DNA from 2 places in the Leptolyngbya sp. AN10 genome. Region 1 is predicted to be linked to the other one. Evidence: predicted binding sites of a transcription regulator. Region 1 holds the regulator's gene; the other holds the start of a gene.

Region 1 (5,088 bases):
AGAGCGTTTTAGATCTCGTGGTTGATGGCTTGATGAACAAAGAAATTGCTCGTCGGCTTGAAACCAGTGTCCGCAACGTGGAAAAGTACGTCAGTCGCCTCTTCAGCAAAACCGGAACCAATAGCCGGACAGAATTGGTTCGATTTGCGCTCGAACATGGACTCACGACTCCGAATCAGCAGCGTCAAACTGGATCGTAATCGCAGTTCTGGAAGTTCGATCGACGCTCAAAGTTGCGTCCAATTGCTGCACAAGGGAATTGATAATCTGAAATCCCAAAGTTTGCGGCGTGTTCAGGTCAAAATTCGCAGGAAGCCGATTTCCGGTGTCACTTACCGTCAGTGTGACCTGCGAATTTTCAACCCGCAACAAGACCGCGATTTCGCCCTCTCGATTCACCAGTCCATGCCGCAACGCATTCGAGATCAACTCATTCAGAATCAATCCCACTGGAACCACTCGATTCGCAGATAGTTCAATCTCGCCACTGATTGCCGTTCTGAGCGTGATTTGATTAGGTTCGATCGCATAAGTTTGCACCAGCATCGGAACCAAACTCTGCACATACTCACCTAAGCGAATCGAATTCTGATTGCCTAACTGCGACAATCGATCGTGAACCAGTGCGATCGAACTAATTCGACTCTGATTGCTGCGTAACAGGGCTTGAACGTCTGTATCCTGCACCCTCATCACCTGCAAATCGAGCAAACTCGTCACCACCTGCAAATTATTTTTAATCCGGTGATGAATCTCACGCAGAAGAATCTCTTTTTCGCGCACCGAGGCTCGTAACTGCTCGATCGTCGAACTTGATTCCGCCTGCTGAATCACGGTTCGTGCCGTCTGCAAAACCTCGATCGCGGACTGTAACTCTTGCTGAATCTCAACTTGGACTGGGGAACTCACGGTAGACTGAGCCAAAAGGCGATCGCGAATTGAAGCCAGACGCTGCCGAATTGCTTCTACCTGTTGGGCGAACCCGCCATTATTCGTACTAGAAATCATGTTTTCAGGAACTCAACCAAAATCAGCCGATATGCCGCTGCGAGGACGATTGAGAGGGGCGACATCAATTCGTCCCGCAGAGTGCTCCAAGGAATGCACTGCATAAAATTGCAACTCACAACAGGAACACGACTACGGGCGGGAACTCACTTGAATCAATGCAACTAAAATGCAACTAGGGGGGATTGGCTATATACCCTATCATCGAATGCGGTGCCGCACAAATCGCAGATGTGCCACTTTTGCTCATGTGACTAATGAATGACATCAGGTATACTCAATACCCTGAGTGTTTAATACTGAAACGATTTTTTAAGCAGTGCATTACATTAGATGTAGTCCCGTGACATGGCAGTGACGTTTGAGGCGATTTATGACTGCTCATCTTGCTTCGAGTTCGACAATGACCCCCCAAGCCGCGCAGGATGCGGTAGCGCTACGACAGGTTTTTGCATCGCTGACGGCTAAAAGTTGCCCGCTCACCTACAATTTCCACATGCACACGACGCATTCGGATGGGCAGCTACACCCTGAAGCGTTAGCACAACAAGCGATCGATCTTTCGCTCAAAGGATTCGCGATTACGGATCACCATCAGATCAGCGGATACCAAATGGCACAGCGCTATATGGAGACGCAATCAGGGACAGAGTTGCCGCAGTTGTGGACGGGAACCGAGATTACGTCTCGCTTGCTCGAAACTGAGGTACATATTCTCGGATTTGCGTTTGATCCAAATCATGCGGCGATCGCGTCTTATCTCCAAGGTTCTGCGCCTCAAGGCGATCGCGCTCAAGCAGCACGAGTGATCAGTGCGATTCAGCAAGCAGGCGGGATTGCGGTGTTGGCACATCCAGCGCGATATCGTCGATCGGTGGATGAGTTGATTCCAGCAGCGGCAATGGTGGGAATTGATGGGGTGGAAGCGTTTTACGCCTACAACAATCCAAAGCCGTGGATGCCGAGTCCAAAAGAGACGGCACGGGTGACAGAGTTGCAGGCTACGTTTGGATTGCTCAGTTCTTGTGGAACCGATACGCATGGGATGAACTTGCTACAGCGGCTTTGAAGATGCCTGATCGAGCGGTGATCGCTTTTCAACCGCAGCCATCACCGTTTTTTCGATTCGATTCTGTCGAGTTTCAGAACGTTTGGCACTCTCGATCCAATAGAGAATTACTTTCTTGGTCGAGTTGCTGAACGTCTGAAAATTTTGTTGTGCGATCGCGTTCTTTTCCAATGCGTCAATCAAATCGGGCGGCATGATCAAAGCCTCGATCGCATCCAAAGAAGTCCAAGATCCGTCGAGTTTTGCCGCTTCAATTTTTCTGATCCCCGCCTCGGTCATTAATCCTTCGGCAATTAACTCCTCAATGTATTGCTTGTTGAGTTTCGACCAAACGCTTTTCGGTTTTCGGGGCGTAAAAATCTGCATATAGCGATCGTCATCCAACGATTTCGCTTTGCTATCAATCCACCCAAAACAGAGTGCTTCTTTCACCGCTTCACTGTATCGAATACTTGGCTTTCCGCTTTTTACTTTGTAGTAGATTAGCCAAATTCCGATCGCGGTTTCATAATTTTGTTTGAGCCAATTTCGCCAAGCGACTCTGTCGATCGCTTCGGTTTTGTCTAGCTGATCTTCAAACTTCGGCATCGCTAAATGGCTAAAAGGTGATTCTCTTTATTCAAATCATTAACATTTCCTTAACACTTCCCTCTGAATCCTGGTTGCTTTCACGCTATGATGTGTGGAAATTATTGAGAATCTTTAAAACAAGATCCCAATAGTACTGAAAAAAACCGGTCTAAACTTAGAAATTTTACAGAGATTTTCAGAATCAAAGCGAAAATGTAGCGCAGCGTACAAAAACCATTTGATGAGTCAGTTTTAGTGGTCTAAAGTCATCGATTGTTCACAAAGTGCACATCGCGTTACTGACTCGGTAAACTGCTCCAGTTTCACTCGATACGACAAGGAAAGAAATGGTAGTGACCAAGGATAGACCGCTCGCAACAATGTTTCGTCAGATCGGAGGAGGCGCGTATCCTCCCGTTATTGAGACGTTTGAACGCGGCAAAACAATCTTTTTTCCGGGTGATCCAGCCGAACGAGTCTATTTCCTGGTTAAAGGAGCCGTCAAGCTCTCACGAGTGTATGAAGCAGGGGAAGAAATCACCGTTGCGCTGTTAAGAGAAAATAGTGTATTCGGCGTGTTATCACTGATTACCGGACAACGCGCCGATCGCTTTTATCACGCAGTCGCATTTACGCCAGTCGAATTGCTTTCAGTGCCGATCGAACAAGTCGAAAAAGCACTCAAAGAAAATCCGGAACTCTCGATGTTGATGCTGAAAGGCTTATCGTCGCGGATTCTCCAAACCGAGATGATGATCGAAACCCTGGCGCATCGAGATATGGGATCGCGCTTGGTAAGTTTTCTATTGATTCTCTGTCGCGACTTCGGAGTGCCTTCGCAAGAGGGGATCATGATCGATCTGAAGCTGTCGCATCAAGCGATCGCAGAAGCGATTGGATCAACTCGCGTCACTGTGACTCGCTTACTCGGTGATTTGCGTCAGGACAAAATGATCTCGATTCACAAGAAAAAAATCACCGTTCACAATCCTGTAACGCTGAGTCAACAATTCACTTAATTCGCTTAGAATTCTTTCCTGAAAGACGCGCCCGAAGTTTAGAGCGAACAGGCATAATGAAAGGCGAGTCTGGAATTGTCTTAGACCGTCTGGGGCTAGGGTTGTCTTGGGAGTGATATGTCCGATGTCGGGCTGATTTTAATTTTGGTGGTGTTGGTGTTGGGAGGAGCGATCGCGACAATTGGCGATCGTTTGGGGACTCGCGTGGGAAAAGCCCGCCTGAGTCTGTTCAATCTCCGTCCTAAGCAAACCGCTGTCGTGGTGACAATTTTGACCGGAACGCTGATCTCAGCTTCAACGCTTGGCATATTGTTGCTGGCAAGTAAGACGTTTCGTGAAATGTTACTGAACTTCGGGCGGATTCAGACAGAACTGCGCGATCGAGGACGCGACCTTGAAAAAGTGTCCGCTGATTTGAAAGCGACCGATGCTCAGAAGGCGCAAGTCGAAAAGCAATTGGCAGAAGCGCGATCGGAACGTGCTCAAGTCGAAGAGCAATTAAAACGAATTAACGCGAATTTGCAAACCTCGATCAATCGACAACGAGAAACGAATGCTCAACTCCGAACGACAGAAGCGCAGCGAGATGCGACTCGCCAACAATTGGTTGCGGTGTCTGAACAAGCGTTAACGTTACGAACAGGGATCGAGCAACTGCAAGCCGAGCAGCAAAAATTAATCGAGCAGCGTGATCAGGTGAAGGCTCAAATTGCGGAGCGAGATGAAGAAATTGCCGAACGCACGAGCGTGATCGAACAGCGCGATCGAGAAATTAGCGAACGCGATCGGGTCATTGCTCAACGCGGTACAGAGTTGGAAAAATTAGAATCTCAGCTTAAAGAACTAGCCTCTCAACAAGCAGCACTAACTGAAACACTCGGACGATTTGAACGAGATGTTAAGCTGATTCGGAGCGGCGATCTCGCGCTTTATCGAACTCAAGTCTTGTCTTCGGGTGTTGTGCGAGTCGTGGAACCGAGAGGTGCAAGAGTCGCAGTTGATCAATTATTGCAATATGCGAATCAGTCCGCGATTCAAGCGCTTCAACTTGGACGCAATGACCAATTGGTGCAAATTCCAACAGCGGAAGTGGAATCTTTAATCAGCCAGATTAGTGACGGTCAGGATTACCTGGTGCGTGTACAAGCTCGTGCGAATTATGTGAAAGGCGAAAATCGAGGCGTGTCCGTGTACATGAGTGCGGTTCCGAATCGAATTGTGTTTCTGGCGGGAGATACGATCGCGGCTCAAACGATCGATCCGTCTAAACTGTCGGCACAAGATTTTCAGAAATCGATTCAGGATCTCTTCGCAGCATCTAATTCTCGTGCGCGTGTGGCGGGTGTGCTGAATGACAATATCGAAATCGAGAAACTGTTGACTCTTGGATCATTCATTGAGCAGTTACGCCGTTTTCCGACT
Region 2 (5,088 bases), on a different contig from region 1:
AAGCGATCGTCTAACGGAACGGCTCGAAATTCACCAGCCTCATTCCTTTTAATCCGAGCTAGAACCGACGGATTGGCTCGTTCTAAAATCAATCGAACTTCACCTTCAGGACTGCGACGACGACTGCCTTCTTTTGTCACACGGACTAAAACGCGATCGCCATTCCACGCATGATTGAGTTGGCTCTCACGAATATAGATATCTTCAGAGCCTTCCGTATCCTGAATCGCGAAACAGAACCCTTTACTCGAACAGCGTAACTTTCCTTCGACCACACCATCTTCAGTGACTCGGCGGTATTTGCCGCGTTCTTTCACCAAGACCCCGATCTTTTCGAGCGCATCCAACGCAATTTGGAGGCGGCGCAGGCTCGGTTCGTCGTTACACTCCAGCTTTTTCTCTAAAGCTTTGGGAGCGACTAATTTATCGTCTATGAAGTTAGCAAGTAACTCAGCGATCGAGAATTCCATGAAGCGATTTGTCCTCGTGTGTTGAACAGAGTGGTCGGGGGATTCGTCTTGTTGTCGTCGCTCGATCGCGGTGCGTTTGAGGCAGTCCTCTTACTGGCTGATTCACGATCGACCACTGAACAAGCCGATGAGTTTCCCAGTTTTAGCAGATGGGAGAACTGCGAACGGGTGCAGGTGGCTGATAGGAAGAGGGGTGAAGCTCCGAAGTTGACCAAAATCAACGGTTTCGGAAGTTCTGTTTCCGCATAAGAACACGCTGCCGTGAGAATGCCGAATGTTGCCAAGTTGTGATTCACCACTGCGATTGGGATGAAGTCACTTCTTTCTGCGCGATAGCCATGCGCTACACAACAAACGCGATCCCCTTTCTATTCTTACTCAGGTTGGGCGTGTTGAAACATCGATATTGTGAGAGTGACAAGATTGCAAGCTGCGATCGTAGCGTTATGACGGTGAAATTCTGTCGATCGTGTTTGATTTCGCGCTTATCAGTATTAGAAAAGCTGTTGTCAGATCAGTATTCGCTCAAGCAAAAGTTATATTTGAAGCAAGAAAAGTTGATTTCGCGCTAACGATTACTGATTTCGCTCTAACGATTGCTGATTTCGCGCTAACGATTGCTGATTTTGCATCAACAGAAACTGCAATTGCTTTAACAAAATCGATATTTGCTCGTACAGTTGCAGTTTTTGTTACGACAGAAATTGATCTGGTTGCAAGAATTCTAGAATTTGCGGTTGTGAATTCGGATTTTCGCTAGAGAATCATCGAGATCGAACTCCTGTTTTCTACTCATTCCTCGATCATAATCTTGAGCTATAGTGCGAGGACAGATTGAGAAATTGGAACGCAATGAGAAGGTTTAAACAATTCTTAGGCTGGATTATGGTCAGCCTGATTCTATTTAGTTGTTCTGCACCCGTACAAGCAGACTCGAATATCGACCCGAAGTTTGAAGCGCAAGTTTTAGAAGTGATTAAGAAGAATCCACAAGCCATTATGGATTCGGTGCAGGCTTACCAACGCGCTCAACAAGATGAACAGCGCAAAGCACAACAATCATTTATTCAGGAATTGCAGCAGAACCCTAAAGCGGTGATTGGACAGTCCCCGACCAAAGGCAAAGGAAGTACAGTCTTAGTTGAATTCTCTGATTTTCAATGCCCGTATTGTCAAGCGGCAGCAGGAACCGTTCGCCAATTCGTGACAAAGAACAGCGATCGAGTCACAGTAGTTTATAAGCATTTACCGCTCACGAGCATTCACGCTCAAGCCCTTCCAGCAGCGAAGGCAGCTTGGGCAGCCGGACAGCAAGGAAAATTCTGGGAATTTCACGATGGCTTGTTCGCGCAGCAGAAAGAAATCGGAGAGCCATTGTTTGCGAGTTTGGCGAAAAGCTTGAAATTGAATGTGGCGAAGTTCGATCGCGATCGCAATTCCAAAGCCGCAGAAGCCGCCGTCAATCAAGACATTCAACTCGCGGATAAACTCGGCATTAATGGAACACCATTTTTTGTCATGAATGGTCGTGTATTCTCTGGAGATGTTGAACTCGCTGCATTAGAGCAAGTTCTGAATCAAGCGCAGTAGATGGAAGTGAGAAGTGAACATGAAACGATGGATGTCTTGGCTTTGTGCAGTTCCCGTTGTGGTTTCGGTTTCAACGAGTGCGATGGCACAAACGCCAAATCGAGCGTATGCTCCAATTCCGCTGACACCAGGAAGAGAAGTGAACGATCGCTTATCCGATGCGGATATTCCCACGGGGCAAGGCAATTTTGCGCGAGATTATATTGTGCAATTGCAGGCAGGGGATCAAATCGCGATCGACTTATCTTCAGATAATTTCGATACGATCGTGATGCTGATGACCACGAATGGTTCAACGGTGGCAGAAAACGATGATGGACCCGACGGGACTACAAATTCGTTACTGTTTACTCGGATTACTCGAACTGGGAACTACATTGTTCGGGTGAGAGCATTCGGAGAAACCGCAGGCGGACCATTCAAACTCAGACTGACGCGATTAAGACCTGTGCAGTAGAGTTTGTCGATCGAGGTTTTCGCTACGTTGCGATCGGCTTGTGCCCCCTAAATCCCCCAAATTTGGGGGACTTTGAGCAAGAGAAATTTTCCGAATTCCAAAAATCTTTCACCCTTCAAAGTCCCCCAGAATGGGGGATTTAGGGGGCGACACCCGATCAAGCTGTCATACAAACAATTGATCAAACCCAAAACAAACAAAAAGAGGCAATCCAATTACGGATCGCCTCTCATCGTTTAAACCAATTAAAAAATAGTGTCGCTAAACTGCTTCAAAGTTCTTCTCACCCGTCCGAATCCGAACCACTTGATCCACCGGAGTAATGAAGATCTTACCGTCTCCAATTTCCCCAGTCCGAGCAGCAACGATGATTTTATCAACCACCATATCCACCTGATCATCCTCGACCACGATTTCAATCTTGAGCTTCTGTAAAAACTCAACCGTGTATTCAGACCCCCGATACCGTTCGGTTTGACCCTTCTGCCGTCCAAATCCTCGGACTTCAGAAACCGTCATTCCCACGATTCCGGCGTTGACTAATGCAATTTTGACTTCATCGAGTTTAAATGGGCGAACAATCGCTTCTACCTTTTTCAAGCGCCTACACTCCTTAATCCTAATTTCTATCGTTCGGGCATGACACTATCTATCATTGTTCACAAAATGAATTTTGTAACAACGAATACGATCGATAGTGAGTTTACCTGATCGTAGTGCTGTTTCCGAGTTTCGCACGAGCGATTAAAAATCGGAATTCCTAGTAGCAATTCGTAATTTGAGTGTTACGAATCAAGACGTTACTTAGAAGAAGGAGTTAACAACGGACGCACCAGCAAGAAGCCTGCACCAAAAGCACTAACAACGATTAAGCCAATGACGACTGCCAGCATCCAGCCGTTGAGTTCAATGTAGGAATCTTTCTCTGGCTTGATCTTGCGACGCGGCTTGCTGTCTTGCTCGATGATTAGCTTTTCTTCGATCGGCTCCAATGGCTTCAGTTCCAAATGGGGCGGAATCGGTTCAATCACAGGTTCCGCAGACATCCGAGGCGGCATCACGGGAATTTGAAAGGTCGGCTCTTCTAGAGTGAGATCAACACGAGGAGATGGGGTCGTCGAAGGCTGAATCGCATTCGAGAATTTGCGAAGCTGAAGGGCAGCCTGTACAGTCTTTTCAATTTCCTGACGCAATTGTTGATTTTGTTGAGCCAACTTTTGATTCTCGGTCTTGATTGACTCCATCGCGGTCTTAGTTGCTTGAAGCTCGGCAACGACTTCGCGATACACTGAGATTGGCACAGCAGGAGCGTGTCCAACCGACGATGTTGGGGGCAAGTTAACCGATCGAGATGGCGTTTTCTGCGTCATGGGGTTCATAGCGGTAAAGTAATCTGAAAAAGCGGAAATTGGTAATGCCCTCAGAATAGCTGCAATTGAAGCAATCAATGAACTTTTAGTCAAGTTTTTCGCAGAAAAATTTTCATTTCAGAATCGATTTCGGGGATTGCTGAGAGAATCGCTAAAAAATTACGAAAAGCGATCGCGCATCCGTGCAAATTCGATTGCTAAGATCGATCAGGTTATTTTCTCTAAATCCACCATGACACAAGCGCAAGAACACCCGGAAGTGAAATACGGTGAACGCCTGATCGAAGAAGGCAAGCTGATTACTTTTCCGAATCCAAGACCGGGACGACGCTACACGATTTCAATTACGCTGCCTGAGTTCACTTGCAAATGTCCGTTTTCTGGCTATCCCGATTTCGGTACGATCTATGTGAACTACGTGCCGGATCAGCGCGTGGTGGAATTGAAAGCAATCAAGCTGTATATCAATAGTTATCGCGATCGCTATATTTCTCACGAGGAAGCGGCGAACCAAATTCTCGATGATATTGTCGAAGCTTGCGATCCGCTAGAAGTTACTGTGAAAGCGGATTATACGCCGCGTGGTAATGTTCACACGGTTGTAGAAGTTACCCACGTGAAAGCTTTTTAAGAGGATGTTTGAGAAGGATAAAAAGCGGCTTTGCTACGTTGCCAGTCCGCCCGGAAATGAATCTCCGGGCTAATGGAGGAAACCCCGCTGAAGCGGGCTAAGAGAGTAATACGGAGTTCTTAGCCCAGTTTAGTGGGCTTCCCACGATTAGCCCGGAGATTCATTTCCGGGCGGGTGAATGCGATGAACGATTGCTTTTCAAGCACCCTTTAAGACTCCGCATCAAAAGCCATCCAGCAAAGTTTCCAACTGCATACGGCGGAAAGTCTGACCATAGGAACGTATTTCCAAGAACTAATCGCCCAGGAAGCGTTGCGCGGATGGCTTGAAGAAACGGAGGCTTCCAAAGTTGAAGAAACTCGATCGCACAAGAAAACAGAAAAACACCGATCGCAGTTTTAACGATCGACCCTTTCGGAAAGCAGAACTGAACCAGTGCAATAAAAAAAATCTGGTAAGCAATGCTGCCAAAGACATCGCTAAACCAGTCTGGGAAAATTGGTGAGAATCGGACAAAGTAACCAAGCGGGACAGTTAGTACGATCGTCAAAAGTAAAGCAACGCGATAAG

What was found. Region 1 encodes NtcA, which controls nitrogen genes in cyanobacteria. Its sites were predicted from a motif close to TTTGTANNNNNNNNTACAAA; they were not measured.
Region 2: a site for NtcA is predicted at 3,190-3,209, ahead of ACQ4M5_RS34520 (P-II family nitrogen regulator). Genes of this name have one in related genera too.

The regions. Positions count from the first base shown of each region.
Region 1 covers NZ_JBNXVP010000028.1:16,303-21,390, reverse strand. Annotated here, with positions in the region: gene ACQ4M5_RS29380 (response regulator transcription factor) at 1-200, shown strand, start outside; gene ACQ4M5_RS29375 (sensor histidine kinase) at 163-1,008, opposite strand; gene ACQ4M5_RS29370 (PHP domain-containing protein) at 1,382-2,077, shown strand; gene ACQ4M5_RS29365 (YdeI/OmpD-associated family protein) at 2,063-2,665, opposite strand; gene ntcA (global nitrogen regulator NtcA) at 3,028-3,666, shown strand; gene ACQ4M5_RS29355 (DUF3084 domain-containing protein) at 3,784-5,088, shown strand, end outside.
Region 2 covers NZ_JBNXVP010000043.1:27,236-32,323, reverse strand. Annotated here, with positions in the region: gene ACQ4M5_RS34545 (ribonuclease R family protein) at 1-470, opposite strand, end outside; gene ACQ4M5_RS34540 (hypothetical protein) at 431-769, opposite strand; gene ACQ4M5_RS34535 (hypothetical protein) at 940-1,230, shown strand; gene ACQ4M5_RS34530 (DsbA family protein) at 1,356-2,060, shown strand; gene ACQ4M5_RS34525 (PPC domain-containing protein) at 2,080-2,517, shown strand; gene ACQ4M5_RS34520 (P-II family nitrogen regulator) at 2,779-3,117, opposite strand; gene ACQ4M5_RS34515 (hypothetical protein) at 3,318-3,896, opposite strand; gene queF (preQ(1) synthase) at 4,120-4,518, shown strand; gene ACQ4M5_RS34505 (DUF2809 domain-containing protein) at 4,679-5,088, opposite strand, start outside.